DNA from 4 places in the Shinella sp. WSC3-e genome. Region 1 is predicted to be linked to each of the others. Evidence: predicted binding sites of a transcription regulator. Region 1 holds the regulator's gene; each other region holds the start of a gene.

Region 1 (7,377 bases):
TGATCGCCGCGCTTGCCGGCGGTGCCTTCGCCTACCGCGCGATCGCGCCGAAATTCCGCGCCCGCAACCGCGTCGAGGGCGTCATGCTGGTCGGCCTCATCGTCGCCTCGTCCATCGCGATCCTGACGACCGTCGGCATCGTCGCGTCGATGGCGACGGAAGCGATCAGCTTCTTCAACATGGTCCCGGCCTGGGAGTTCTTCTTCGGCACGACCTGGGACCCGCGCTTCGCCGCCGCCGGCGCCACGGATTCCTCCGGCCAGTTCGGCCTGATCCCGCTGCTCGCCGGCACCCTCTATATCGGCTTCGTCGCCATGCTCGTCGCCGTGCCGGTCGGCCTCTTCGCCGCCATCTACATGTCGGAATATGCCTCGCGCCACGTCCGCTCGGTGGCCAAGCCGCTGCTCGAAGTGCTCGCCGGCATCCCGACCATCGTCTACGGCTTCTTCGCCCTGGTGACCGTCGGCCCGTTCCTGCGCGACATCTCCGCCCAGCTGAGCGGCCTCGTCACCGGCAACTATGCCAGCTTCATCCAGGCGCAGAGCGTTCTGACGGCCGGTTTCGTCATGGGCATCATGCTGATCCCCTACGTCTCCTCGCTGTCCGACGACATCATCACCGCCGTGCCGCGGGCGCTGCGTGACGGTTCGCTCGGCCTCGGCGCCACCCGCTCGGAAACGATCAAGCGCGTTATCCTGCCCGCCGCTCTTCCTGGCATCGTCGGCGCGCTTCTGATGACCGCGTCCCGCGCCGTCGGCGAAACCATGATCGTGGTGCTGGCCGCCGGCGTTGCCGCCCGCATGCAGCTCAACCCCTTCGAGCCGATGACGACCGTGACGGTCAAGATCGTCAACCAGCTGACGGGCGACCTCGAATTCACCTCGCCGCAGACGCTGGTGGCCTTCGCGCTCGGCATCACGCTCTTCGTCATCACGCTTTGCCTCAACATCTACGCCCTCTACATCGTGCGCAAATACCGGGAGCAGTACGAATGAGCCAGGTCTCCACGAGCCCCTCGATGACCGCCCTCGGCGTCACCGCAAAACCCGAACGCCGCGATATCGGCCTCGGTCGCCGCTACGCCGCAGAGCGCCGCTTCCGCCTCTACGGCATGGCAGCGATCGCCTTCGGTCTCCTCTTCCTGTTCCTCCTGCTCTTCTCGGTCGTCTCCAAGGGCTACACCGCGTTCCAGCAGACGATGATCACCATCCCGGTCGAGTTCTCCGCCGAGATCATCGACAAGGACAACGAGCGCGCCACCAACCCACAGAAGCTGGTTTCGGCCAACTATCCGGTCGTTGCGCGCAATGCGCTCGCCAAGGTGCTGGGCGTCGGCGAAGACGACCGTGCCGGCCTGAGGGCGGTCAACGGCATGATCTCGGACAGCGTCCGCGTGCAGTTCCGTAATCTCGTCACCACCGATCCGTCGATCATCGGCACGACCCGGACCGTGACCTTCCTCGCGCACGGCGACCTCGATTCCGCCTTCAAGGGCCAGATCGACCTCGCCGTGCCGGAAAACAACCGCAAGGTCTCCGACAAGCAGGTCGGCTGGATGAACACGCTCGCCGAAAGCGGCGCGCTCGCCAAGCACTTCAACACCGGCCTCTTCACCAATGGCGCATCCAGCCGTCCTGAAGCCGCCGGCGTCGGCGTCGCGGCCATCGGCTCGCTCTACATGATGCTGATCGTGCTCGTGCTCTCGCTGCCGATCGGCGTCGCCGCCTCGATCTATCTCGAAGAGTTCGCCCCGAAGAACCGCTTCACCGACCTTATCGAGGTGAACATCAACAACCTCGCCGCCGTGCCCTCCATCGTCTACGGTCTTCTCGGCCTTGCCGTCTTCGTCAACTTCGCGGGCTTCCCGCGCTCGGCGGCCCTCGTTGGCGGCCTGGTGCTGACCCTCATGACGCTGCCGACGATCATCATCGCGACCCGCGCCGCGCTGAAGGCCGTACCGCCGTCGATCCGCTCGGCGGCCCTCGGCCTCGGCGCCTCGAAGATGCAGACCGTGTTCCACCATGTGCTGCCGCTCGCCATGCCGGGCATCCTGACGGGCACGATCATCGGCCTTGCCCACGCGCTCGGCGAAACCGCACCGCTGCTGCTCATCGGCATGGTCGCCTTCGTCGCCGATGTGCCGGCAACGCCGATGGATCCGGCGACGGCCCTTCCGGTGCAGATCTACATGTGGGCAAACGAGGCGGAGCGCGCCTTCGTGGAGCGCACGTCCGGGGCCATCATCGTGCTCCTCATCTTCCTCATCCTCATGAATGTTGGCGCTATCCTGTTGCGCCGCCGTTTCGAACGGCGCTGGTAGAAGGACCGGTCTTATGAACATGATGTCAGAAGCAGCAGTCGAGAAAGCGCTGGACAAGAAAATGAACGACATTTCCTACAAGATGATCGGCAAGGACGTCTCGGTCTATTACGGCGACAAGCGCGCCCTCTACGACGTCAACCTGAACGTCCGCGAGTATACCGTGACCGCCCTCATCGGCCCGTCGGGCTGCGGCAAGTCGACCTTCCTGCGCACGCTGAACCGCATGAACGACACGATCGACGGCTGCCGCGTCACCGGCCGCATCACGCTCGACACGGACGATATCTACGATCCGGCGATCGACGTCGTGGAACTGCGCGCCCGCGTCGGCATGGTCTTCCAGAAGCCGAATCCCTTCCCGAAGTCGATCTACGAGAACGTCGCCTACGGGCCGCGCATCCATGGCCTTGCCAAGTCGAAGGCAGACCTCGACGCCATCGTCGAGCGGAGCCTGCAGAAGGCTGGCCTGTGGAACGAGGTGAAGGACCGCCTGCAAGAGGGCGGCACCGGCCTCTCCGGCGGCCAGCAGCAGCGCCTGTGCATCGCCAGAGCCGTCGCCGTCAGCCCCGAAGTCATCCTGATGGACGAGCCCTGCTCGGCGCTCGATCCGATCGCGACCGCCAAGGTCGAGGAGCTGATCCACGAGCTGCGCGCCAACTTCACCATCGTCATCGTGACGCACTCGATGCAGCAGGCGGCCCGCGTCTCGCAGCGCACCGCCATGTTCCACCTCGGCAACCTCGTCGAGGAGAACGACACCGACAAGATGTTCACCAATCCGGATGACCAGCGCACGCAGGACTACATCATGGGCCGCTTCGGCTGACGGCTGACGCTGAACCCCTGAACCCCGAGTGCATTAAGGACAAAGCCATGTCATCGAGCCATATCGTCTCCATCTACGACGAAGAACTGAAATACCTTTCCCGCCGCATCTCCGAAATGGGCGGCACGGCCGAGCAGATGGTGGCCGATTCCGTCCGAGCGCTCGTCACGACGGATGCCGCGCTGGCCCAGAAGGTCATCTCCGAGGACGTCATCCTCGACACCGCCGAACGCCAGATCAACGACAAGGCGATCGTCACCATCGCCAAGCGCCAGCCGATGGCGGCGGACCTGCGCGAGATCATGGGGGCGATCCGCATCGCCGCCGAGCTGGAGCGCGTCGGCGACCTCGGCAAGAACACCGCCAAGCGCGTCATCGCCGTCCAGAGCTCCGGCATGCCGCGCAAGCTGGCCCGCGGCCTCGAGCACCTCGCCGAGCTCGCGCTGATGCAGCTCAAGGAAGTGCTCGACGTCTACGCCACCCGCTCGATCGAGAAGGCCAAGGCCATCCGCGAGCGCGACGACGAGATCGATGCGATCTATACCTCGTTGTTCCGCGAGCTCCTCACCTACATGATGGAAGACCCGCGCAACATCACGCCCTGCACGCATCTCCTGTTCTGCGCCAAGAACATCGAGCGCATCGGCGACCATGCGACCAACATCGCCGAAACCATCTACTACATGGCGACCGGCTCGCAGCCGGAGGGCGAGCGTCCTAAGGACGATACCTCGACCTCCGTCGTCGCGGCCGGCGTCGCCGACGCGTCCGAGTAAAGAGAGCAGGATTCGCTTCATGGTGCCCAGAATTGCCGTCGTGGAAGACGAGGAGGCTCTCAGCGTCCTCCTGCGTTACAATCTGGAAGCGGAAGGTTTCGAGGTCGATACGATCCTCTCCGGTGACGAGGCCGAGATGCGCTTGCAGGAGCGCATGCCGGACCTCCTCATCCTCGACTGGATGCTGCCCGGCGTCTCCGGCATCGAACTGTGCCGGCGCCTGCGCCAGCGTCCGGAAACCGAGCGCCTGCCGATCATCATGCTGACGGCGCGCGGCGAGGAGAGCGAGCGCGTGCGCGGCCTTGCCACCGGCGCGGACGACTATGTGGTCAAGCCCTTCTCGACGCCGGAACTCGTCGCCCGCGTGCGGGCGATGCTGCGCCGGGCCAAGCCCGAGGTTGTCTCGACGGTGCTGCGTTGCGGCGACATCGAGCTCGACCGCGAGACACACCGCGTCCACCGCCGCACCCGCGAGGTCCGCCTCGGCCCGACGGAGTTCCGTCTCCTGGAATTCCTGATGACCTCGCCCGGCCGCGTCTTCTCGCGCTCGCAGCTTCTCGATGGCGTCTGGGGCCACGACATCTATGTCGACGAACGCACCGTCGACGTGCATGTGGGGCGCCTGCGCAAGGCGCTCAACTTCGCCAACATGCAGGACGTCATCCGCACCGTGCGCGGCGCGGGCTATTCGCTGGAGGCCTGAGCGAACGGGATTCCTCCCAAGGACGGAAATGGGCCCTCAGGGGCCTGTTTGCGTTTGTGCGGGGCCGGCGGATGAGGGGCTATCCTGCGCCGCAAACGAAAACGGACCCTTTCGGGCCCGCATCGCATGTCCTGCCGTGGGAAACGTTACCGCATCCGCCGGCGCTCGGCCGAGGGCTGGTAGGCGAGGCGCTGGTGGTAGGTGCAGTAGGGCGAGTTGTCCGGGGACTCGTTGCCGCAGAAGTGGAAGTCGTCGTTGAGCGGGTCGCCGATCGGCCATTTGCAGGTGCGTTCGGTGAGCTGGGTCAGCTCCAGCCGGCGCGACATCGGCACGACCACGTTGTTGCCGTTGGCCGGAACCGGGAGCTGCTCGGCCTGCGTCTCGAAATCGATCTCTTCCTTGGGGATGGTGTTGCCGGCCGGGCGGGCGACGGCACGGGTGGTGACCGGACGGGCCGCGAAGTTCGACGGGCGCGGCGTCGCCGGGGCCGGGCGCTTCGGGCGTGCCGCGGCCTGCGTGCCGCCGGCCTTGGCGCGGCCGGGCAGGTTCAGCCGGTGCACCTTGCCGATGACTGCGTTGCGGCTGACGCCGCCGAGCTGCGCCGCGATCTGGCTCGCGCTCAAGCCCTCGCTCCAGAGTTTCTTGAGTTTCTCGACGCGCTCGTCTGTCCAGTTCATGTTTTCGTCTCCGCTCGGCGCCCAGGATGCGGGAATCCCTCGTCGTGTTCCGGACGGGTCCGGAACCTGAACGCCCTAACTCTTTTGGTGACTAGTTCCGCCGCATGCAGTCTAGTAATTGGTCTTTAACCTAGAGACCGGTGGACTCTGTGACAAGAGTCGCCGGAATCCGGGCGAATCGATTTCGGAGTTTTCCCCAACTTGCTGGTCGGGTGTGACTCGATAGAGACACCTTCCGTGCGTGCCGCGAATCCTCACCTTGCGGGATGTTCAGCGCCATTTCGGGCGCGATTTTGTTGACATCCCAATGGGAAATGCCGATAGTGCGGCATGCCGCCGAAAGGCGGCTTTTGGTTTTTCTGAAGCCCGGAAAAGTCAAGCCGCATTCCTGTTTTTCCGCATCTCTTTTCGGAGGATCCGTGCATGGCCGATGTCGCGCCGCTCTATGAAACCTATATGCGTGCGCCGCTCAGGTTCACGCGCGGGGAGGGCGTGTGGCTGATCACCGAGGATGGCGAGCGATATCTCGATTTTGCCGCCGGCGTCGCCGTCAATTCGCTGGGCCATGCACATCCCCATCTCGTCGCCGCGCTGAAGGACCAGGCCGACAAGGTCTGGCACCTGTCGAACCTCTACGAGGTTCCGGGCCAGGAAAGCCTTGGCCGCCGGCTGACGGAGGCAACCTTCGCCGACAAGGTGTTCTTCACCAATTCGGGCGCCGAGGCGCTGGAATGTGCGATCAAGACGGCGCGGCGCTACCATTTCGCCAAGGGCCATGCCGGCAAGTACCACATCATCACCTTCGAAGGCGCCTTCCACGGCCGCACGATCGCGACGATCGCCGCCGGCGGTCAGGAGAAGTATATCGAGGGCTTCGGCCCCAAGGCGCCGGGCTTCCTCAAGGTTCCCTTCGGCGATATCGCGGCCGTCAAGGATGCGATCACCGAGGAAACGGCGGGCATCCTGATCGAGCCGGTGCAGGGCGAGGGCGGGCTGCGCCCGGTGTCGAAGGAGTTCATGCAGGAGCTGCGCCAGCTCTGCGATGAATACGGCCTGCTGCTCATCCTGGATGAGGTGCAGACCGGTGTCGGCCGCACGGGGCGCCTCTTCGCCCATGAATGGGCAGGGGTGACGCCCGACATCATGGCGATCGCCAAGGGCATCGGCGGCGGCTTCCCGCTCGGCGCCTGCCTTGCCACGAACGAGGCGGCGGCCGGCATGGTCGCCGGCACGCACGGCTCCACCTATGGCGGCAACCCGCTCGCGATGGCCGTCGGCAATGCCGTGCTCGACGTGGTGCTGGAAGACGGTTTCCTCGAGCATGTGCGCGACGTCGCGCTCGTCTTCCGCCAGGGGCTGGCCGCGCTGAAGGACCGTTTCCCCGACGTCATCGAGGACATTCGCGGCGAGGGCCTGATGCTCGGCATCAAGGCGAAGATCCCGGTCGCCGACCTGCTGAAGGGCGTGCGGGCGGAAAACCTGCTGGCCGTGCCGGCGGGCGACAACGTGCTGCGGCTGCTGCCGCCATTGACCGTGACCGCCGAAGAGGCGCGCGAGGGGCTTGCCCGCATCGAGCGGGCGGCGGAAAAGCTGACGGCCGCCAAGGCCGCGTAAGCAGCGAACGGACAGACAGGACATATCATGGCCAAGCATTTTCTCGACCTTTCCGCCGTTTCGGAAAGCGATCTCCGCGTCATCATGGACGATGCGCACACGCGCAAGGCCGCCAGCAAGGCCGGCACCGAAGCCAAGCCGCTCGCCGGCAAGATGCTCGCGATGATCTTCGAGAAGCCCTCCACCCGCACGCGCGTCTCCTTCGACGTCGGCATGCGCCAGCTCGGCGGCGAGACGCTGTTCCTGTCGGGCACGGAGATGCAGCTCGGCCGCGCCGAGACGATCGGCGACACGGCCAAGGTCCTCTCGCGCTATGTCGATGCCATCATGATCCGCACGACGGACCATGCCCGCCTGCTGGAGCTTGCCGAGCACGCCACCGTGCCCGTCATCAACGCGCTGACCGACCTGACGCATCCCTGCCAGATCATGGCCGACATCATGACCTTCGAGGAGCA
Region 2 (7,377 bases), on a different replicon from region 1:
GCGGGCCGAGCGAGAGGATGGCGAGGAAGAAACCGGCGAGCACGACTTCCGGGAAGGCGCGCAGGATCTCCATGAAGCGGCGCACGAAGCCGCGCAGCAGGCGATTGGCGACGAGGTTCTTCGCCGCGAGAAAGCAGAGCAGGAAGCCGAAGACCATGCCGATGATGGTGGAGAACAGCGCGATGTTCAGCGTCTCCAGCATCTTGTGGAAATATTCCGGCACATAGAGGCTCCCGGTGATGTAGAGCCGCCCCTCCGGGTAGTTGTACTTGAAGCTGCCGTCGTCATAGGGCGACGGCAGGTCGAACAGCGCGCGAAAGACCTCCAGCCCGTCGCGCGGCACCATGTCGCCGACGAAATCGAAGAAATGCGGCAGCCGGTCGAAGAACTTTCCGGCATTCGTCTCGTTGGCGAACCAGAGCGAACCGGTGAGCGCCATGGCGAGGATTGCAAGGCCGAGCCAGGTATAGAACCGGCGGCGGGCGTTCAGCTCCTGCCAGTGTCGCTCGATGAGCGCGCCCTTCTCGCTGAAGCCGTCGTGAAGCGTGTTCATGGCCATGGTCTGTCCGTCTCGGCAGAGTTCTGTGTGCGCTCGTCTGATCGTCGATAAAGTCCGCAACCTCTCTTCTGTCATGGTCGGGCTTGACCCGACCATCCACGCTCCGGATGCGGCGTGGATCCTCGGGTCAAGCCCGAGGATGACGTCGAGAGTGGGGTAACGACGTCAGCAAAAGGCGCCGGTCGGGTTGTGGCCGGCGCCAGATGCTGTTTGGCGATCAGCCGCCGATCGTCGCCTTGCGGGCGTCGATGATCGGCTTGTAGAAGTCGACATTGACTTCCGTGAACGAGGTGAAGTCACCGCCCATGACGGCGGCAAAGCAGGCGGCGTCCTTCTTCGGCAGGTCGAGCATGAACTGCTTGAACTTCGCCTTGGTCTCGTCGGCCATCGAGGTGCGAACGACGATCGGGCCGTTCGGGATCAGCGGCGACTTCCAGAGTTCGACGAGCTCGTTCATGTCGAGAATGCCCTTCTCGACCATCTTGTGCAGGTTGCCGGAGGTGTAACCGTCCTTCCACTCGCCGACGCCCGAACCGAAGGTCGTGCCGGCATCGAAGGTGCCCTTCATGACTTCGAGGACGAGGTTCTCGTGGCCGCCGCCGAAGCCGGTTTCACCGAAATATTCCTTGACCGGACCGCCGATGGCTTCCGGCAGCGTGACGAGCGGCACGAGGTAGCCGGAGGTGGAGTCCGGGTCGGCAAAGCCGAGCTTCTTGCCCTTCAGGTCTTCGAGCTTGGTGATGCCGGAATCCTTGCGGGCAACCATGATCGAGTGGTAGCCGGTCGAGCCGTCGGTCTGGACGGTCGTCAGGATCGGCTCGACGGCGTCGGCCTTGGCGAGGTAGATCTTGGCAAAGCCGGACGCGCCGAGTTCGGCATAGTCGAGCGTGCCGCCGAGCAGGCCCTGGATAACGCCGTCATAGTCGGCGGCCGGGAAGAACGAGACCTTCTCGAAGCCGAGCTCGGCCTTCAGGTGATCGCCGAGGCACTGGTAGTTGCGCAGGCGGTCGGCTTCGTTCTCGCCGCCGATGATGCCGACGCGGAATTCCTTGAGGTCTTCAGCCTGCACATGGCCGGCGAGCGCGATGAGCGCGACGGCGCCGAGAAGAGCTTTCTTCAGCATGGTCTTTCTCCTGTTTGACCGGCTTCGCCGGACTCTTGAAAAATGATGGCCCTTCACGCGGGCCGATCGATCCCGGTCGGCTCAAAGGCCGGCCAGTGCCAGCGGTGTCGGGCCGGCGGATTCCTTGGTGTTGTCCTGGCGGGCCGGGTTGCGGATCGCCGTGGAGGTGACGCTCTCGTCGATCGCCGCCCCATCGGCGCCCGTGCCGTAGATCGTGCGCACCGCCTCGGCGTCGAGGTCGCGCGCCGGACCGTCGAAGACGACGCGGCCATGCGCCATGCCGATGATGCGCTCGCAATAGGCGCGCGCCGTATCCAGCGTGTGCAGGTTGGTGATGACGGTGATGCCCTCGCGCTCGTTGATGTCGCGCAGCGCGTCCATAACGATCTTGGCGTTGAGCGGATCGAGCGAGGCGATAGGCTCGTCGGCGAGCAGCATCTTGGGGGCCTGCATCAGCGCCCTTGCGATCGCCACGCGCTGCTGCTGGCCGCCCGAGAGCGTGCCGGCCGGCTGGAGCGCGGTCTGCTCGATGCCGAGGCGCTCGAGCGCGGCGATCGCCATGATACGCTCCTCGCGGGTGAAGAGATTGAGGATGCTCAGGACGGCCGAACGATGGTTGAGGCGGCCGAGCAGGACGTTGGTGAGCACATCGAGGCGCGGCACGAGGTTGAACTGCTGGAAGATCATCGCACAGTCGCGCTGCCAGTTGCGCAATGCCGCACCGCGCAGCGCGGAGACCTCGACGTCATTGAAGTGGATGGAGCCCTCGCTCGGATCGGCAAGGCGGTTGATCATGCGCAGCATGGTGGACTTGCCGGCGCCGGAGCGGCCGATGACGCCGACCATCTGGCCCTGCGGAATGTCGAAGGTCACATCGTCGACCGCAACGCGCTCGCCGAAGCGGCGGGTGACATTCTTCAGTCGAAACATGGTGGATCCCTTTTTTCCCGTGTCGGATCGAGGCCGGGCCAAGGGCCGGGTCTCGTCGTTTCCGGGACTGGCTCTAAACGCTGTTGATGAAGGGGCAATGTCAGTTTCATGTCGGAAAGATAACAGTCCACAGGCCTGGATTTCCGGCATCGGAAGGGTCTCCTCACCCGCCGTGACGGGCGAGAAAGGCTTCTGCGTCAAGTTTGCGAAAGTCGTCGAGGGCGGTGCGCAGCCGGGCATGATCCCAGTCCCACCAGACGAGTTTTTCCATGCGTTCCGCGATACTTCGGGAGAAACGTTCGCGGATCGGTTTCGCCGCGACCCCGCCGACGATCATGTAGGGTTCGACGTCCTTCGTGACGACCGCGCCCGAGCCGATGACGGCGCCGTTGCCGATCGTGACACCCGGCAGGATGGTCGATCCATGGCCGATCCAAACGTCATGGCCGATGGTCACGCGATGCGCGCGCCGCCATTCGAAGAAATCGCCCTCGTGGTCCGCATCGGGCCAATAGTCGTTGGCCCGGTAGGTGAAATGGTGCAGCGTCGCCCGCCACACCGGATGGTTCGTCGCGTTGATGCGCACCGAGGCGGCGATGTTGGCAAACTTGCCGATCGTCGCGCACCAGACCGAGCCATCCTCCATGATATAGGAATAGTCGCCGATCTCGGCCTCGCTGATGCGGCAACGCTCGGCGATCTCGGTATAACGGCCGAGCGTGCTGCCGGCGACGTTCGCCGTGGGATGGACCAGCGGCGTTTCGGACAGCCTCGTCATGCCGCGGACTTTCGCGGCGAGAAGGCGGAGACGTCGACGATGCGGTCGGCGACCTTTTCGCGCACGTCCTCGTCGTGGAAGATGCCGAGAAGGGCCACGCCGGCGGCCTTCTTCTCCGCGATCATCTCGACGACCACGGCGCGGTTCGTCGCATCGAGCGAGGCGGTCGGCTCGTCGAGCAGCAGGATGCGGTGATCGGTGATGAAGCCGCGGGCGATGTTGACGCGCTGCTGCTCGCCGCCGGAGAAGGTGGCGGGCGGCAGTTGCCAGAGCTCGCGTGGCAGGTTGAGCCGCGCGAGCATCGCTTCCGCCGTCGCCTTCGCCTCGGCCGCCGCGACGCCGCGGGCCGTGAGCGGCTCGGCGACGACATCGACGGCCGCGACGCGCGGCACGGTGCGCAGGAACTGGCTGACATAGCCGAGCGTCGCACGCCGGACGGCAAGGATCGTGCGCGGATCGGCCGTGGCGAGGTCGACCAGCCTGCCCTCGTGGTCGACGAGGATCTGGCCGCTGTCGACGGCATAGTTGCCATAGACCATCTTCAACAGCGAACTCTTGCCGATGCCGGACGGGCCGCCCAGCACGACGCATTCGCCGGCCTTCACCGAGAAGGCGACGTTCGAGACCACCGGCAGGCGGATGCCGTCGCGAAGATGCATGGTGAAGCTCTTGGCCACTTCGGAGACAACGAGAGGGGTCGGCATGTCATTTTTCCTTTCGACGCATGGTCCTGTCCGAAAACCGGAGGCCACTTTCCGGGGCCATGCTCTCAGACCTGCAGGATCGAGGAGACGAGGAGCTGGGTATAGGCTTCGCGCGGATCGTCGAGCACGCGGTCAGTCAGCCCTTGCTCGATGACGACGCCGTCCTTCATCACCATCATGCGGTGCGAGAGCAGGCGCGCGACGGCAAGGTCGTGCGTGACGATGATCGCCGAGAGACCGAGGTCCTGCACGAGACCGCGCAGGAGATCGAGCAGGCGCGCCTGCACCGAGACGTCGAGGCCGCCCGTCGGCTCGTCCATGAAGACGAGGCGCGGTGCGGTGACGAGGTTGCGGGCGATCTGCAGACGCTGGCGCATGCCGCCGGAAAAGGCGCGCGGCTGGTCGTCGATGCGGTCGACGCTGATCTCGACGCGGCCGAGCCAGTTGCCCGCCGTCTCGCGGATGTTGCCATAGTGGCGCTCGCCGACGGCCATCAGCCGCTCGCCGACATTGGCACCGGCCGAGACGGCCATGCGCAGCCCGTCCGCCGGGTTCTGGTGCACGAAGCCCCAGTCCGTGCGCATCAGGAAGCGGCGCTCGGCCTCGCTCATGCGGGAGAGGTCGCGCATCCCGCCGTCGCGCATGCGGTATTCGACGGAGCCGGAGGTCGGCATCAGGCGGGTGGCGAGGCAGTTGAGCAGCGTCGTCTTGCCCGAGCCGGATTCGCCGACGATCGCCAGCACCTCGCCCGGCCAGAGATCGAAGGAGACATTTTGGCAGCCGATGCGGGCGCCGTAGAATTTCGAAATGTCGCGGACTTTTAGAAGGGGGGTGTCGGTCATCGGGTGGCCTCCGTGGTGCTGGGGGCCTTGGCACCCCCCTCTGGCCTGCCGGACATCTCCCCCTCGAGGGGGGAGATTGGATGGAGCAAGGCTTCGCCCATCTTGGACGCAGCAATTTGAGCAAGGTTACCGCCGCTTGCCGATCTCCCCCCTTGAGGGGGAGATGTCCGGCAGGACAGAGGGGGGTGAGCGCTACTCATTCCGCAGCCTCCTTGTCATAGGCCAAGTGGCCGCGATGGCCGGCGGAGCACCGTTCCTCGCAATGGTCGGTGTCCGAGCAGACGAACATCCGTCCGCCCCTGTCGTCGAGCACCACCTCGTCGAGATAGACCCCTTCCGCGCCGCATAGCGCACAGGGCTTGTCGAAGGTCTGGATCTCGAAGGGATGGTCCTCGAAATCGAGGCTGACGACCTCGGTATGGGGCGGCACGGCATAGATGCGCTTCTCGCGGCCCGCGCCGAAAAGCTGGAGCGCCTCCGACATGTGCATCTTCGGATTGTCGAATTTCGGCGTCGGCGACGGGTCCATCACGTAGCGGCCCTCCACCTTCACCGGATAGGCATAGGTCGTCGCGATATGGCCGTTTCGGGCGATGTCCTCGTAGAGCTTGACATGCATCAGGCCATATTCTTCCAGCGCGTGCATCTTGCGCGTCTCGGTCTCGCGCGGCTCGAGGAAGCGCAGCGGTTCGGGGATCGGCACCTGGTAGACCAGCGTCTGTCCGGCCGTCAGCCTCTCCTCGGGAATGCGGTGGCGCGTCTGGATGATCGTCGCCTCCCGCGTCTTCGTCGTCACCGCCACATTGGCGACCTTCTGGAAGAAGGCGCGGATGGAGACGGCGTTGGTGGTGTCGTCCGCCCCCTGGTCGATGACCTTCAGCACATCCTTCGGCCCGAGGATCGCCGCCGTCACCTGCACGCCGCCGGTGCCCCAGCCATAGGGCATCGGCATTTCGCGCGAGGCGAAGGGCACCTGGTAGCCGGGAATGGCGATCGCCTTCAGGATCGCCCGGCGGATCATGCGTTTCGTCTGTTCGTCGAGATAGGCGAAATTGTAGGTTGCGAGGTCTGCGGTGCTCATTCTGCGGCCTCCGGAAGATCGTTGTTCTGCGCGGCCTCGTATTCGCGCCGCATGCGGCGCACGAGATCGAGTTCGGCCTGGAAATCCACGTAATGCGGCAGCTTCAGGTGCTCGACGAAGCCGGTCGCCTGCACGTTGTCGGAATGGGAGATGACGAATTCCTCGTCCTGTGCCGGGGCGACGATATCCTCGCCGAATTCCTCCGCCCGCAGCGCCCTATCGACCAGCGACATGGCCATGGCCTTGCGCTCGCTCTGGCCGAAGACGAGGCCGTAGCCGCGGGTGAACTGCGGCGGGTTCTTCGCCGAACCCTTGAACTGGGCGATCATCTGGCACTCCGTCACCTGGATGCGGCCGAGCGAGACGGCAAAGCCGAGTTCCGGCATGTCCAGCTCCACCTCGACCGCGCCGATGCGCACCTCGCCGACGAAGGGATGGGTGCGGGCATAACCGCGCTGGGTGGAATAGCCGAGCGCCAGCAGAAAACCCTCGTCGCCGCGGGCGAGCGCCTGCAGGCGCAGGTCCCGCGCCATCGGGAATTCCAGCGGCTCGCGCGTCAGGTCGCCGGCGATGTGGCCGTCAGGCAGGCTGCCGTCATCCTCGACGAGGCCTTCACCGGCCAGGATGTCGGAGACGCGCATGACCGGCTCGCCAGCCTCCTCGCGCTCCAGCGGCGCCTCCACGGCCTCGTCCGTCAAAAGCGAGGGATCGAGCAGGCGGTGCGTATAGTCGAAGGTCGGCCCGAGGAGCTGGCCGCCCGGCAAATCCTTGTAGGTGGCCGAGACGCGGCGCTCGACGATCATATCGCCGGTCTCCACGGGTTTCGAATAGCCGAAGCGCGGCAGCGTGGTGCGATAGGCGCGCAGGATGAAGATCGCCTCGATCATGTCGCCACGGGCCTGGCGGACGGCAAGCGCCGCGAGCGCCCGGTCATAGAGCGATGCTTCCGCCATCACGCGGTCGACGGCAAGGCCGAGTTGGGCGACGATCTGCTCGATGCCGATGGCCGGCAGCGAGCGATCGCCGCGACGGCGATCGGCGAGAAGGCGGTGGGCGTTGGAGATGGCGGCCTCGCCACCCTTGACGGCAACGTACATGGTCTCACGCCTCCTTCACGCCAAGCGCGGTGGTGCGCGGCAGGCAGAGGAGCTCTTCGCCCGCGACCAGGATCAGGTCGACGCCGCGCGGAAAATTCTGCCGGTTCTCCGACCAGAAATGCGGGAACATGTCGGGAAGGCCCACCGGCGCGATCTCCGCCTCGGTGCGGATGCCCGGCCCCTTCAGCACGAGCGGCCGTCCGCCCTCGAAGGAAGCGATCTCGACCACGAGCGTCGTCGAACGATCCGGATATTCCTGCGTG
Region 3 (7,377 bases), 1.1 Mb from region 1:
CCGCCTCGCTCGGCGACCACGCCGCCTTCCTGTCGGGCAAGATCAACTTCCTGCTCGACGCGACGCTCGGCCTCATCAACCTGGAGCAGAACCAGATCATCAAGATCTTCACCGTCGCCTCGGTCGTCTTCCTGCCGCCGACACTGGTCGCCTCGGCCTACGGCATGAATTTCGAGCTGATGCCGGAGCTGCAATGGACCTTCGGCTACCCTTATGCGATCGGCCTGATGATCTTTTCCGCCTTGATGCCGTTTCTCTACTTCAAGCGGCGCGGGTGGGTTTAAGCCCGCACCTTCATCGGCCAGCGTTCGCTGCGCGTCCGCGTCACGCGCACCGTATCGCCGAGGCGGACCTCGCCCTCGCCGCGCGGCACGGCGTTCCAGCCGAAGAGCACGCCGGGCACGCGGCGGTCGGCGGACATGCGCTTTTCGGCAAGGCCCTGGATCGGGTTGCCGCCGATGCGCTCGCCGGTCATCTGGTCCTGCGTGGTCATGATGCAGCGGGCGCAGGGTTTGACGAAATCGAAGGCGATGCCGTTGATCTCGATCGATTCCCACAGGTCCTCCGCCCAGGGCTCGTCGCAGGAGACGAGGATGTTGGTGCGGAAGCGGTCCATGCCGACGGGCTCCTGCCCCTTGGCGATAAGGGTGCGGTTGAGGTCGGCGAGCGAGCCGGTGGTCGTGACGAGGACCGGGAAGCCATCGGCGAAGGCGACCGGTGCCGGGCTGCCGGCCCAGTCCTCGCCCTCCAGCCGCGCGGCCCCGGCATCCATGTGCACCAGCTTGACCGGGCGCGCGAGCCAGTCCGACAGGACGTCGTTGACGGCCTCGTCGGCGACGGCGGCGTTGACCGGGCTGTCCCAGACGGTCACGTCGAGACGGTCCTCGGGATCGAAGCTGGCGAAAAGCTGGCGACCTTCCATTTCGAGATGCAGGCTTTCGCCGACCGCCGTCGCCTCGACGCGGGCCAGCGCCTGCAGCTCGCGCTGGGTGATGAAGCGGCCGTCCGGCTCGACGACCATGAAACGCCGGTCGCCGGCAAGGCCGTCGAGACGCACGGCGGCGCTTTCGACGGGGATGGCCCGGCCGCTCTTCAGCGGGTGAATGTTGAGACCCTCGACCTTCATGCGGGCGACCTTTCCTGAAACGTTGATTCAACGGCCTGCCGGAGAGATTCAATACGGCGGCACAAAAGCATGTTTTTCTTCAGATTTCATCCAGGAGCATGGCGCGGATCGCCCGCAGGCGCTCCGTCCGCTCCCCCGCCATGCGCGCACCCGCCGCCGTCTGGAACCCCTCCGCCAGCTTGAACAGCTTGACCTCGAAATGATCGATGGCGAAGGCCTTGTCGTCGAGCGGGCGGTTTTCGCCGAGCGGATCCAGGGGATCGTAGAGGCCGCTGCCCATGCGGCCGGCAATGTAGAAGCAGCGCGCGGCACCGATCATGCCGATCGCATCGAGCCGGTCGGCATCCTGCAGGATTTTTGCCTCCAGCGTCTGCGGGGCAAGATTGGCGGAGAAGCTGTGCGTGAGGATGGCGTGGGCGACGGCGGCCACATCCTCCTTGCTCCAGCCTTCGGTGGCAAGCAGGCGGGCCGCCTTCTCGGCGGCAAGGCGCGAGGCCTCGGCGCGCAGCGGCGAATTCTTCTCCACCGCCACGCAATCGTGCAGCAGCACGGCGGCCGCCAGCCGCCGCGGGTCGCCGCCCTCCTCCGCTTGAATACGACGCGCGCTCTTCCAGACGCGGATGAGATGCGCGGCGTCGTGCGAGCCGTCATCGGCCGAAAAGGCCTGCGGCAGCAGGCGCTCGGCAAGGGGGCCGAGGGGCGAGAAGGCGGCAGCGAGGCAGGCGAAGGTCATGGGCGATCCGCAAGTGGTTGCCCATGACCTAGCCTGTCACGCCTCGGCGTTCAATTCCGCCTTTTCGCCGGTCCCGGACTTTCCCGAGAGGATCTTCTGGTAGAACAGGCCGATGCCGATCAGCACCGCGCCAAGCCCGATGAAGGAGAGCGCCCGGAGGATGCCTTCGAGATTGGCCATGTCGACCAGGAAGACCTTGATGACCGCGATCAGCACGAGGCCGGCGGAGGCAAGGCGGATGCTCTTGGAATCGAACTTCGAGCCGACCGCCAGCAGCAGCACGCCGAGCAGCAGCCAGACGACCGAATAGGTGTAGGTCTCCGGCTGGAGGAACCCCTTCCAGTCGGCGATGCCCTCGCCATGCCAGTAGCGGCGCACGCTGAGCGTGACCCAGGCGAAGGCGAGCGCCACGCCGGTCAGCGCCAGCATGATCACATAGGGCATCGGCCGCCGGCCCCGCGCATGGAAGGCAAGGCCGCCATAGGCGATGCCGGGCAGCAGGTAGCCGACGAAGAGAAGATCCAGGAACGGCCACTCGCCGAGCAGTTCGCCGGTGAAATAGGGGTTGAGGCCGACGAAATGGGCGCTGAGGATCGACAGGACCGAAAGCCCGCCGACCACCATGGAGCCGTAGCGGAAGACCGGGCTCGGCGATTTCAGGTCGAGCGACATCAGGATCGCCGAAGCGCCGATGACCAGCAGCGTGTAGATCGACTGCTCGCCGAGCGTCGGCACGGAACTGTCGAGCACGCCGCCGTTCATGCCGTGCCGCACGAGGATCGCCGCCGTCAGCAGAAGGAAGAGGCTGGCCAGCGCCTGCAGGAGATTGCGGATTTGCGTGCCCGGCCAGCGGCGCAGCTCGAAGGCCGAAAGCGCGAGCAGAGCGGCCGGAATGCCGTAGCCGGCGAGAAGCTGGTTGAAGACCGGCGTCTTGGAAAGGTTCGCCGCGCCGACGATGGTCGGCTCCCAGCCGATGCGGCCGGCGACGATCGCGGCCGCCCCGGCCATCAGCCAGGGCAGGACCGGCCAGCGGCGAAGGCGCGTCGCGAAGACGGCGGCCGTGCCGAGGACCGCGATGCCGAGCGTCGTGGCAAGGCCGTCCGTCATGGCATGCAGCGCCAGCACGAGGAAGGCGAAGCCGCCGGCGGCGAGCGCCCATTGCGGAATGAACGGACCGTCCTCCTCCGCCCGCCCGCGCGAAAAGACTTCGGCAGCCGCAAGGAAGGCGAGGCCGAGCGCCACGGCGAGAAGACCATGCTTGAGGTCGAAGGATAGGTTGCCGAAATTGAGGAAGCTCAGCGCGAGGATGGCAAAGGGCACGGCCGGGGCGATGAGGCTCCAGAGCGCGGAAAAGGCCGACGACCCCGCCATGCGCAGGCGCACCGCCGCAAGGCCGACCGCCGCATAGGCGACGGCGAGCAGGAGCAGCAGGTCGACCGGCACGACGGCGATCACCGGCACCGGCAATGGCAGCGCCGCGGTGTCGTCCAGCGCCGGCGGGGCCAGGATGGAGACATCGTCGAACAGCAGGCCGCCCGGCCCGACCACCATCGCACCGACGCCGACCACGGCCGCGATGGCGGAAAAGAGCGCCGGGTAGATCGCCCAGCCGCGCAGCGCGCCGAGCACGGCAAGCGCCATCACGATCGCGGCAAAACCGTAATCCGCCCGGGAAAGCGCCGGCACCGCATTGGCCAGAACCAGCGCCGGGAAGGTCAGCGCCAGCGCGCCGGTCAGCGACATGGCGACGGCGGGCGGGGCAAGCAGGCGATCGAGCGGATCGGCGGAGGCGGCGCCCGTCGCGGGCGGCACGTCTTCCGCCGTGATGCTGCCCGGCCAGATGACGCCGTGGCCAAGCGCCAGCACGAGCATGGCGAAGAGCAGCGGCACGACCGCGACCGTGCTCGCCTCCGAAAGATAGAGCACCGCCCAGAGCGCCATGCCGGCATTGGCGAGCGCCGGCACGACCTGCCACCGGCGGATGCGCGCGGCGGCGAAGGTGGCAAGCCAGGCGACGGAGAGGAAGCCGAAGAGGCCCCAGGCGCTCGGCTCCTCGGTCGCGACCAGCGCGGGCGTCACCAGGGAGGCGAGGAGGCCGAGGCCGGCGAGCGCCTGCCCGTGCAGAAGCGACAGGCCGATCGTCGCGAAGGAAACGGCGGCGAGCAGCACGAAGGCGGTCAGCGGACCGAAATAGCCGTAGAGTTCGTAGGAGACGTAGGTGACGGCAAAGAGCGTGATGGCGCCGGCGGCCGTCAGCACGCCGGGAATCATGGCGTTCTGGAAGGCGTTGGCGATGACCGGCAGGGTACGGCGGCGCACGAACTCGCCGACCGCCATGAGCACGAGGCCGAAGACGGCGGCCAGCGACAGCCGCACGGCCGGGCTGAGCAGCCCCGCCTCGATGGAATACTTGACCATGAAGATGCCGCCGAGCGCCAGCGCGATGCCGCCCACCCAGACGGCCCAGCGCGCGCCGATGCGGCTTTCGAAGCTCTCCTTCGGCTTTGCCGCGACCACGGGAACGGCGGAGGCCGTCGCGACGGCTTCGTCCGCGCCCTCGCTTGCAACCGCCGCTTCGGCCGGAACGGCGGGCCCGCCGCCGAAGATGGAGCGGCCCTTCCCGGCCTCGTCCGTCCCCGTTGCCTGCGCCGTGGCCCAGGGGCTTGCGAAATCGGCGGGCGCCGGTTCCTCCGCCGCCTCTTCGGGGGCGGTTTCCGCGGTTTCCGCGGCCGCCGTCCCCACCGGGGCCGCCGCCCCTTCGGCCTTCAGCGCCTCGACCTCGCGCTTCAGCCGCATCACCTCTTCGCCGAGTTTCTGCACGCTGTTTCGCGAAGCATTGAGGGTATAGAGCGCCAGGCCGATCGCGACCAGGGAGAGGATTTCGAGCATTGCGACTCCAACGCGGGCATTGTCCGGGCGCGGAGACTACCCGGTTTTTTCCAAAGACTAAACGGGGTTACGTTTGAGGCCGGCGTTCTCTTCGGTATTGTCGCATGGTTTTCATGCAAGGCGGGCAGAATGGTGCCTCTCTACGTCAGCCTGGGAGCCCGCCATGACCGAGACCCTTCGCAACGCCGCCGCCGTGCATGCGGAACGGCACCCCGGGGGTGGCCTCGGCTATGCGCACGCCATCGTTCGCGGCCTCGGCAATCTTCTCGGCCGCCGCTCCGCGGCTGCCGGCCAGGCCCCGGAGAAGGCGCTGGCCTCCACGGCGGACCGTGCAGCCTCGCACCGGCGTGTCGCCGCTGCCGGCTGCCTCACGCCGTGGGGGACGCGGCTGATGGCGGAGGTCGATCTTCATGATGACGCCGCCGGCCCTTCCGGCGCCCCTGCCGGCTGGATCGTCGAGGTCGATCCGCAGGATCCGGACGCCGCCCCGAAGAGGCGGACCGCGCTCGGCCGTCTCGGGCATCGCGGCCTCTCCTGCCTCGTCAACGGGGATGGCCGCGTGGTCGTCTATTGCGGCGATGGCGGAGGTTCCGGACACCTCTACAAATTCATCACGCACGGCACCTGGCAGCCTGGGGACCGCACCGCCGGCCGGGACCTCCTCGACGACGGCACGCTGTTCGTCGCGCATTTTGCCGCCGATGGCGAAGAGGACGGGATGCCCGTCGTGTTCGACGCGGCACCGCTGGTGATGGAGCACGGCACGCTGGCATGGATGCCGGTCGTTGCCGGGAAACGCCCGCTGACCGCCGCCTACGGCTATGCCGGCCCGACCGGCGTGCGGACAGAAACGCGCCGCGCCGCCGCACTCCTGCGCGCCACCCGCATGGACGGCATCACGGATGTGACGGCGGATCCTGAGGCCGGCACGGCCCGCCTCCGGCTGGCCGGCAGGCAGACGGACGCCCGCAGCCGGTTCAACCACGTCATCGAGATCACCGAAGCCGGCGGCGACGCCGCCGCGCTGCGCGCGCACTGGGAAGTGCTTTCGACCCACAGCGGCCATTGACCCCTCGACGGCGGGGCCGAGGCCCGGGCACTGCCTAGAGCATTTCCGGTGGACCGGAGTTCACCCGACGCCGAAGCAATCTCGCTTCGGCTGGAAATGCTCTAGCGCATCAGGTTCTCGATCGGGAAGAGCGCGCAGGTTTCCGTGCCGTGGGCCAGCAGCTTGCCGCTTCCATCGCGCAGCCAGGCCTCGGACGTGGCGATGGTGCGGCCGCGATGCACGATCCTGCCCTCGCAGAACACCTCGCCCATGCCGGGCAGGACGGGGCGCACGAGGTTCAGCTTGAACTCGATCGTCGTGTAGGCCTCGCCCGGCCTGACGACGGAGAAGACGGCGCAGCCGAGCGCCGAATCCATCACCGTCGCCGTCCAGCCGCCGTGCACCGTGCCGAGCGGATTGAGATGGTCGGCCGACGGCAGGCCGGAAAAGACGACGCGGCCGTCCTCCACTTCCGTCAGGCTGAAGGCGAGCGTCTTGGCCATCGGCGGAGCGGGCAGGTCGCCTGCCAGCATCGCCTGCAACACCTTCAGCCCACCGTCGCGCTTCACCACGTCGAGCGGCAGCGTGCCGATGCCGGCGACCGTCAGCCCCGGATAGATTTCGACCGTCATGCATGCGCCTCTTCGGGTTGGTCGTGTCGCGGCGTGCCGAGCGCCTTCAGGGCCGCCTGGATGAAGCCGTCGCGGGCGCTGGCGAGTTCCAGCCCGCGCGGCTCGCAGACATGGCGGTTGAGGAAGAAGGCCGTCAGCCGGAAGCCGTCGGCAAGGGCGGCGGCATCGGCGGCGTGCCGGCTCTCGTCGCCGAGGAAGGCCGGCAGCGCCAGCATCTTGCCCGCCCAGGGCGCGCCGGCCGCGCGCGAGACGGCACGGCCGGATTTCGGCGAGACGTAGCAGAGATCCTCCCGCGTGCCGGTGGCGGCGCATTCGAGGAGGTCGAGGCCGAAGCCGAGGTCGTTGAGCACGGCAAGCTCGAAGCGCACGAAGAGCTCGCCGGCATCGGCCGGCTCGTGCAGGTGGTCGAGGATGACGGAAAGCGCCTCGTAGAGATGGGGATGCGGATCGCGCTCCGGCAGGAAGCGCAGCAGCGCCGCCATGGCCTGCACGCCGTAGACGGCGGTCGCCGTCTCCATCAGCCGCCCGGCGCGCAGCTCCAGCGGCTCGATGCGAAACTCGCCGAGATGCTCGTCGAGCCGCGCGCGCCAGGTGACGTCGACGGAATTGCCGGGCTGGAGCACCGGCTGCATGGTCCGCGAGCGCCCGCCGCGCACCATGCCGAGATGCCGGCCACGGCTGCGCGTCATCACCTCGGCGATCACCGAGCTTTCGCCATGGCGCCGTACGCCGAGAACGATGGCTTCCTCACTCCATTGCATGGTCAAAGCCTTACGCCCTCGCCGGCACCGGGGCAAGCGGGCCGCAGCATGCGGCGGAACGACGCGTGGCCGCAGGGCCACACCCAAGCCATTGCCACAGTTTCGCTTTTTTCTCGCCGCGCCGGTGCCCGCTTTGCCGACAAAGAACCCGCGCAAGGCTTTCAAGCCAGATTCCGGAATTGAAGAAC
Region 4 (7,377 bases), on a different replicon from region 1:
GTGAAGGTAACGGTCAGCAGGTATGCCACGCGACGCCATTCTCGGTTTGAAAGACCGCGCGTAATCATTCGCGACCTGCATGTGATCTTCACCAACGTCGACAACAAGTGAAGCGAAAGTCGTTCCTTCGTTGACGAGATTGTCCTCGATCTCGCCGGTCCGAAGCAAGGCCTCGACGTAAACCGCTCCTGTCCGACCTATGCCGATCACGTGGACACAGTGTGGTTCCGGTGCGGCGGTGGGTTTGCTCTCTGTCATTTGTTCCTCCGGTTTCTCGTTGATGTAAGGCGTTCACAAGTTTCCGCTCACAGGGCGAGGAGCCGTGTCAGCGTCCTGTTCGTATTGTTGGCGAACGTCGATGCGCGCTCGGTGATAAGAAAATTACGCTGGCCGAAGATGCGACGCGCGTAGTGATCGGCGCGGCGGTCGAGTGTGACGCAGAACGTTCTGACCCGCTGCGACAGGCCGCTGACGACCGCCTCGCGGGCGTCTTCGACCAGATAGTCGTCTTCTGCCACGTCGATATCGGAAGGCTCGCCATCGGTTAGGAGAAGGACGACCTTGTGGTCGGCGGCCTCGGCTTCCAGAAGCGCCGTCGCATGTCTGATCGCCGCGCCCATCCGGGTGCTGTGGCGGCTTGCAGATGCGGCCAGCCTGGAACGAGCCTCCTCCCCGAACGGCTCGTCGAAATCCTTGATCCTCCGGTAGTTAACCTCGTGTCGTCCGTTCGAGGAAAAACCGTGAATGGCTATGCGGTCGTGTTGGGCCTCCATCGCCTCGGCGATGACGAGCGCAGCCTGCTTCTCGACGTCGATGACTTTGGTAAAGCTGCCGGGCACAAAGCGCTCCGTGGATATGGAAAAATCCATCAACAAAACGACTGAAGTGGACCTGCGACGACGACCATGGCGACAGAAGATGCGACCGTCCGGGGATAGCCGAGCCCGTTGTTGAACCACGTTCTCAACGACGACATTGAGGTCGATTTCGTCGCCCTCGGTTAACCGGGTCAGCCTTATCGCCCTATCCGGAACCCGTGCGGACGCGGAGAGAGTGATCCTCGGTTGCGCAGGCCGTAGAAGCGAAGGCCGGGTCTTCCTACGCGGCAACTCTTCTTCCACGACGGTGGCCCACCCTTCGCGTAGTTCCGAAAGGCGATGATCCCATTCCGGGTAACGGTACCTAAGGCGGACGTCGATCCCCTCGACATCCCGTTCAGCCTTCTCGCCATCCTGGAGCGCATCAACGATCTCGATATCCGAATGACGCTCGCTATCTTCCGGAAGCGCGGTATCCGGTCCCCAGAGGATCGCGTTGTCGTCTCGATATATCGGTTGCGGACGATACCCAGATAAAGGCTCGATGCGCATTTTGCCGAGCTCTATTGCGAGCATGCGGGCCAAGCGGTCGAATGCCTGGACATCGTCCAGTCCTTTTGAGACGGCTTCATCGAATAGCTCGCGCCCCTTGCTGACCCACGGGTTCGCATCAATGTAGGCATCGTCGTGCAGAGCGCGCGCCAAGCGGGCCGACAGGCCTGCGAAATCGAAACCGTTCACTTCATGGGTCGCGGTGTGGAAGGCACCCCACAGCGCCCTCAAGCCAGGATAGTCAATGACCATGAGGCGCTCCACGCGAGCGTCCTCGACGAGCGCCGTCATAGCCACCAGACTTGGCCTGCGATTTCCGATCGGACGTCTTAACGGAGAATGACGTAGGTGAGCTGCCGCGTGCGCGATGTTGGCGCGAAGCAGAAGCGTGCGATCAACCGTGCCGCTTTCCGGGCAACGTGGAAACCGGATGACGCCGTCTTCTATCGTTACCGAATGCGTGTGACCTCCATCGACTTCGGGCTCGTGTAGGTCGATCGAGAAGTCGCCGAAACCGAATCCAGCGAGGTAGTGAAGAAGAGCTCCTCGTTTCAGCAGCAATTCCTCGGTATCGTTCGCAGATTGCTCATCTGAAAACGCGTGCGGACTGCCCCGTTCGAAGTGATGAAGCATGCGTTTTATATCGTTTCGATGCTTCTGCAGCCCATGGACCGCCCACCGCCGCAAGCCGTGGTAATCCCCGACCAAGGCAGGATCGGAGCCGATGCGGTGCGCGAATGCACGAGCCGCCTCCGGCATTTCGGTAGCGATCTGCAACAACAGCCCAGCCAGGTCTGCCAGATCGATATCGTTTTCAATATAGTCGGATAGCAACGGCATCGCGCTTATAAGCGCGTCGTATGCACCGTCATCGATGTCGCGAAGCATGCCAAGCTTTTTCGCGGACACCGGACCCTGAATTGCTTCGAAGTGGGCGTTCATGGGCGTGGACCGAACTGAGCCTCCACGAAGCCGCTCATCGCCGCCTGAAGATCCGGATCGTCCGTTAGCGGCGCGGTCATCGCCAGCGCGCAGGCGTCGTGAGGAGAGATGCCCTCACTGATCAAAGAGCCGGAGTGGACGAGCATCCGGGTACTGATACCTTCGTCCAGTCCCCTGCCCCTTAGGGCCCGCGACTGGGTCGCAACGGAGACCAGTCTCGTGGCTATCTCCGGAGTGACGCCGCTCTCGTGCGCTACCACTTCGACTTCGACCGCCTGCGGCAGGAAATCGAAGTCGATCGCTCCGAAGCGCTGCCGGGTCGATTGCTTCATATCCTTCGCCGCGCTCTGGTACCCCGGATTGTAAGAAACAACCAAGCGGAAGTCCGGGTGGGCTTTCACGACCTCTCCTCGTTTGTCGAGAGGGAGGATACGGCGATCGTCCGTCAGTGGATGAATGACGACGGTCGTATCCTGGCGAGCTTCGACGACCTCGTCCAGATAACATAGGCCGCCATAACGCACGGCCGTGGTCAGAGGGCCGTCATGCCATTGCGTACCTTCGGCATCGAGGAGCCAGCGTCCAACGAGATCGGAAGCCGTCATGTCCTCGTTGCAGGCCATCGTGATAAGCGGCAGCTTGAGACGCCAGGCCATGTGCTCGACGAACCGGGTTTTGCCACAACCTGTCGGGCCCTTGAGGATCATAGGGAGCTTGCGCTTCATCGCGGCGCTGAACAGGGCGACCTCGTTCCCGCTGCTGCGGTAGTACGGTTCGTCTTCGATAATCAACGACTGGAGTTTTTCGTGCATCTGCCCTCGCCCTTCTGGTTCGGAGCCGCGCTCGGGCGCGGCTCCGGGCTTCGGTGTAGGTGAAGTCGGATCAGGCGTGAGCCTTCGCGAGCTTCTTGGCTTCGCCGCCGGGCGTCTTGACGACGGTCTTGGTCATCATGGCGATGGCTTCCTCGCGGATGACCTTGCGGTTCGGCGGGGGCAGCTTGTCGCCGCGGAGCTGGTCGTAGGGAACGACGACCCAGCATGCGCAGCCCCAGATGCATTCCCCGGCCATACCCTCGAAGCGGATCGCGGGCTCCGAGAGCATTGGTCCGATATCCACGAGCCAGGCATGCTCGTGCAGTTTGGTTTCCCAGTCGAGCTTGTCGTACGCCTTCTGGCTTTCCCAGAATGCATGCAGATCGGTCTTCGCGACGCCGGGCATGATAACGTTGGCGTACGAGGTCAGGACATCGAAGAACTCGTGGTTATATGTAGCGGCTTGCCAACATAAGCGCCTCTGCTCGCAAACATCGGCATTTTCTGCTCGAATTATCTGACAATGGAGCGGGCGTCGTGCTCACGCTCTTTGCCAATGTGCTCGCAAACATCCGGGTCTGCTTGCAAACATCCGCCACGTGCTCAGATTAATTGCCAGCGACGGCATGGTCAAACCGGGACGCCTGCCTGTCGTAGTTGCTCGGTCAGCTGACGGGAATATTCGGGATCAAGGGTGCCCGCCAGGAAGGCGCGGATATACGGACATGCGCTGTGGCTTTCCCTCCTTGGCGCTTCGGGTGCAGGAGGTTCTGCAGCATGATCCGTTGTCAGGGCATCTCTTCGTCTTCAGGGGCCGCAGATCGGATATTTTGAAGATCATCTGGCATGATGGTCTGGGCGCCTGCCTTTTTACCCGGCGGCTGGAGAAGGGCCGGTTTATCTGGCCGAATATGGGATAGCATCCGTCAAGGTGGTGTAGAATTGGGACCGGGCCGTCATGATCAGGCGGCTCTGGGTGAAATTTCTCCATCGCAGCTACGCGAGGAGGTAGAGCTGAGTTTAAGTGCTGTCATTGAAGTTTCACGAGCCTGATAAACGGACGTCATATGTCGCCCATAGTGATGCAAATATTCAATCGATGCACCACTAACGATCAGGATTATTGTGATGCTGGCTCTGAACGGAGTTGCCGTGACCTATGCCAACGGCACCCAAGCTTTGAAGACAACGACATTGACGTTCAACCAGGGTCAGTTCGTCGTGCTCCTCGGTAGATCCGGCGCAGGCAAATCTACCCTCATCCGGACACTCAACGGCTTGGTTGCGCCGACGTCTGGTTCGATCACTTCTAACGATATTGGTGCTCTGGATGCGGAAACTAAGCTTCGCATTCACCGAAGGCGAACTGGGATGATATTCCAGCAGCACCAACTCATAGGGCGCTTGAGCGCGCTCGACAACGTCATGACGGGCCGCCTGGGCTACCACTCTGGCTGGCGTACGTTGTTCCCTATGCCGCGTTCGGATCGAAGGCTGGGGTTGGAATGCCTTGAACGCGTAGGCCTTCTTGATAAGGCTCTCGTCAGGGCGGATCAACTATCCGGCGGTCAGCAGCAACGGGTGGGCATTGCGCGCGCGCTGGTCCAGAAGCCCCAACTGGTCCTTGCAGATGAGCCCGTTGCAAGTCTGGACCCTGAAACGGCTGTCGAGGTCCTGTCGCAGCTTCGCGAAATATGCACAGCCGACGGCATCACTGCTGTGATCAGCCTTCATCAGATCGATCTAGCTCGCCGGTTCGGCGACCGGGTCATTGCTATGCGCGACGGGGAAGTGGTTGCGGACGCCGCTGTCGACGAACTGACCGATCAAATGTGTGCGTCGATCTACCGCAGCGCCCCAAGAAATCCGACCACAACACAAGATTTGTCCAACTACGAGTATGATCAACCTTTAGCTGCCATGGAGGCCGCATTATGAAGAAGCTTCTGTCCCTCGCATTCCTCGCCGTTCTTGGCTGGAGTTCGTTGGCGCATGCTGGCTCAAATCCAGAGACATTGCGCGTCGCGTTGCTACCGGACGAGAACGCCGCCACTGTCATCAAAAACAATCGTCCTCTCGAGGAGTATCTTGAGAAGACACTCGGTCGGGAGATTGAACTGATCGTAACGACCGACTACTCGTCAATGATCGAAGCGATGCGTTTCGGCCGGCTTGAGTTGGCTTATTTCGGGCCGCTCTCTTACACGCTCGCGAAAACCAAGGCTGATATCGAGCCTTTCGCAGCAGTTATGAAGGATGGCGAAACTACCTATCGCGCTGTAGTTGTCGCCAATGCAGAGGCTGGCATCGAAAGCCTTGAAGATGCAAAAGGGAAAAAGGTCGCGTTTGGGGACGTGGCTTCCACCTCAAGCCACCTTATCCCGAAATCTATGCTGCTTAAGGCCGGAGTTGAGGCTGGAAAAGACTATAGCGAGAACTTCGTAGGGTCGCATGATGCCGTGGCTATTGCAGTGCAGAATGGCAATGCTCAGATTGGCGGACTTTCGTTGCCCATCTACAATTCAATGGTCGCTCGTGGCACCATTGATCCTAAGAAAGTTATCGCCCTCGCCGAGTCCGATCCGTTCCCGCAGTACCCCTGGACCATGCGGTCGGATCTTGACACTTCGTTGAAAGAGGCGATCACCAAAGCCTTCATCGACCTTAAAGACGAAAAGGTATTGGCATCCTTCAAAGCCGATGGGTTCGCTCCGATCGATGACAAAGCCTACGACGTCGTCCGTGAGCTCGGTAAAGTGCTGAACTTGGACCTGAGTCAGTAAGGCGCGTTCGAGACAGTTTCTCACCTTTCGACGCAGGCGCTGGCCTGCGTCCTTTCTTCCAGGATATGTGATGACACAGCCGTCGGCCGACTACGACTCTATCCTTCAACATCAAAACAAAGCTTGGACCAGAGCTGGCGTGATCGCGTTGGCAATTGCGTGTGTGATCATTGTTAGCAGTTATCACTCCGGTCTTCTTGATCTGGAGCGTCTGGGATCTGGGTTTCCTGCGCTCTGGCAGCTCGGTACGGAAATGTTTCCCCCGGATTTCAACCGAGGCTTGGAGTGGATCAGCCCTCTCATCGACACTCTGGCGATGAGTATAGCTGGGACTGCGATCGCGGTACTGATATCACTTCCAGTTGGCTTTTTCGCCTCAGGGAAAACAGCACCCAACGCTGTCATCTATATGATCTCGCGTGGATTGTTGAATGGTCTACGGTCGATCCCGGAGCTGATTATGGGCATCGTCTTCGTGGCGGCAGTGGGATTTGGAGCGCTCCCAGGCGTGCTGGCTCTTGGTCTTCACTCGGTTGGCATGGTGGGCAAGTTCTTTGCGGAGGCGATCGAGCATTGCGATAATGCGCCTATAGAAGCCGCACGCGCAGCTGGTGCGTCGCCGTTCCAGATCGTGACGCGGGCGATCTTGCCACAAGTTCTACCGCAATTGGCCGATGTGACCATCTATCGGTGGGAGTACAACTTCCGCGCCTCGACAATCCTGGGCACTGTGGGAGCTGGTGGTATCGGTTTCGAGTTGATGACATCCCTCCGGATCATGAATTATCAGGAGGTTCTTGCGATCATGCTCGTTGTCCTTCTGATGGTCACCATCGTTGACCAGGTCGGCGCTCTCCTCCGCCGCCAGCTGCAATAGAAGGATAAATTAAATGCTCCCAAAGGTAGTAATCACCCATCGCGTCCACGAGGAGATTATCTCAAAGCTATCTCCCCACGCTCGTTTAGTTTGCAACGATACTGATGATACATGGCCCCGCGAGAAACTGCTCGCAGAATTGAGCGACGCCAAGGCGATGATGGCGTTCATGCCGGACATGATCGACGCGTCTGTACTCGCGCACGCTCCCGATCTTCAACTTGTGGCATGTGCGCTGAAAGGCTTCGATAACTTCGACATCGAAGCCTGCACGCAGCGTGGAGTCCACGTCACGATAGTGTCCGATCTTCTCACTGACCCGACAGCCGAACTTACAATCGGTCTGATGATTGCTCTTGGGCGGCACATTCTGCCAGGCGACAAGAGCGTCAGGAGGGATTACAAAGGTTGGCGCCCTCGGTTTTACGGCCTTGGGCTGCAGGGCACAGCAATCGGCATTTTAGGGATGGGAGCGATCGGAAAAGCTATAGCACAGCGCCTAAGTACCTTCGGCGCCATTGTGTCGTACTGGGATCGTCAATCCCTGGACAAAGCCGATGAGATCAGACTGAACGTAAAGCCTCTTGAATTTG

The links. The regulator PhoB, encoded in region 1, activates phosphate uptake and scavenging genes when phosphate is short. The targets are predictions, from matches to a motif close to TGTCATNNANCTGTCAT.
Region 2: phnC (phosphonate ABC transporter ATP-binding protein) is a predicted target of PhoB. The motif match lies at 2,710-2,726, and genes of this name have one in related genera.
Region 3: AABF56_RS03565 (PhoX family protein) is a predicted target of PhoB. The motif match lies at 4,847-4,863, and genes of this name have one in related genera.
Region 4: phnC (phosphonate ABC transporter ATP-binding protein) is a predicted target of PhoB. The motif match lies at 4,153-4,169, and genes of this name have one in related genera.

What each region holds. Positions count from the first base shown of each region.
Region 1 covers NZ_OZ000530.1:4,332,672-4,340,048, forward strand. The annotation lists gene pstC (phosphate ABC transporter permease subunit PstC) at 1-995, shown strand, start outside; gene pstA (phosphate ABC transporter permease PstA) at 992-2,320, shown strand; gene pstB (phosphate ABC transporter ATP-binding protein PstB) at 2,334-3,149, shown strand; gene phoU (phosphate signaling complex protein PhoU) at 3,197-3,925, shown strand; gene phoB (phosphate regulon transcriptional regulator PhoB) at 3,945-4,628, shown strand; gene AABF56_RS21260 (GcrA family cell cycle regulator) at 4,775-5,305, opposite strand; gene AABF56_RS21265 (aspartate aminotransferase family protein) at 5,729-6,919, shown strand; gene argF (ornithine carbamoyltransferase) at 6,947-7,377, shown strand, end outside.
Region 2 covers NZ_OZ000531.1:777,393-784,769, forward strand. The annotation lists gene phnE (phosphonate ABC transporter, permease protein PhnE) at 1-559, opposite strand, end outside; gene phnD (phosphonate ABC transporter substrate-binding protein) at 777-1,682, opposite strand; gene phnC (phosphonate ABC transporter ATP-binding protein) at 1,764-2,612, opposite strand; gene AABF56_RS26800 (DapH/DapD/GlmU-related protein) at 2,776-3,390, opposite strand; gene phnL (phosphonate C-P lyase system protein PhnL) at 3,387-4,094, opposite strand; gene phnK (phosphonate C-P lyase system protein PhnK) at 4,160-4,936, opposite strand; gene AABF56_RS26815 (alpha-D-ribose 1-methylphosphonate 5-phosphate C-P-lyase PhnJ) at 5,133-6,017, opposite strand; gene AABF56_RS26820 (carbon-phosphorus lyase complex subunit PhnI) at 6,014-7,114, opposite strand; gene phnH (phosphonate C-P lyase system protein PhnH) at 7,119-7,377, opposite strand, start outside.
Region 3 covers NZ_OZ000530.1:715,598-722,974, reverse strand. The annotation lists gene AABF56_RS03585 (magnesium transporter CorA family protein) at 1-284, shown strand, start outside; gene AABF56_RS03580 (MOSC domain-containing protein) at 281-1,126, opposite strand; gene AABF56_RS03575 (HD domain-containing protein) at 1,206-1,859, opposite strand; gene AABF56_RS03570 (DUF2339 domain-containing protein) at 1,896-4,748, opposite strand; gene AABF56_RS03565 (PhoX family protein) at 4,912-5,817, shown strand; gene AABF56_RS03560 (PaaI family thioesterase) at 5,919-6,428, opposite strand; gene recO (DNA repair protein RecO) at 6,425-7,189, opposite strand.
Region 4 covers NZ_OZ000536.1:26,807-34,183, reverse strand. The annotation lists gene AABF56_RS34060 (hypothetical protein) at 1-258, opposite strand, end outside; gene AABF56_RS34055 (nitric oxide reductase activation protein NorD) at 306-2,312, opposite strand; gene AABF56_RS34050 (CbbQ/NirQ/NorQ/GpvN family protein) at 2,309-3,124, opposite strand; gene AABF56_RS34045 (hypothetical protein) at 3,195-3,530, opposite strand; partial or broken gene tnpB (IS66 family insertion sequence element accessory protein TnpB) at 3,850-4,032, shown strand; gene phnC (phosphonate ABC transporter ATP-binding protein) at 4,253-5,062, shown strand; gene phnD (phosphate/phosphite/phosphonate ABC transporter substrate-binding protein) at 5,059-5,907, shown strand; gene phnE (phosphonate ABC transporter, permease protein PhnE) at 5,978-6,784, shown strand; gene AABF56_RS34020 (phosphonate dehydrogenase) at 6,798-7,377, shown strand, end outside.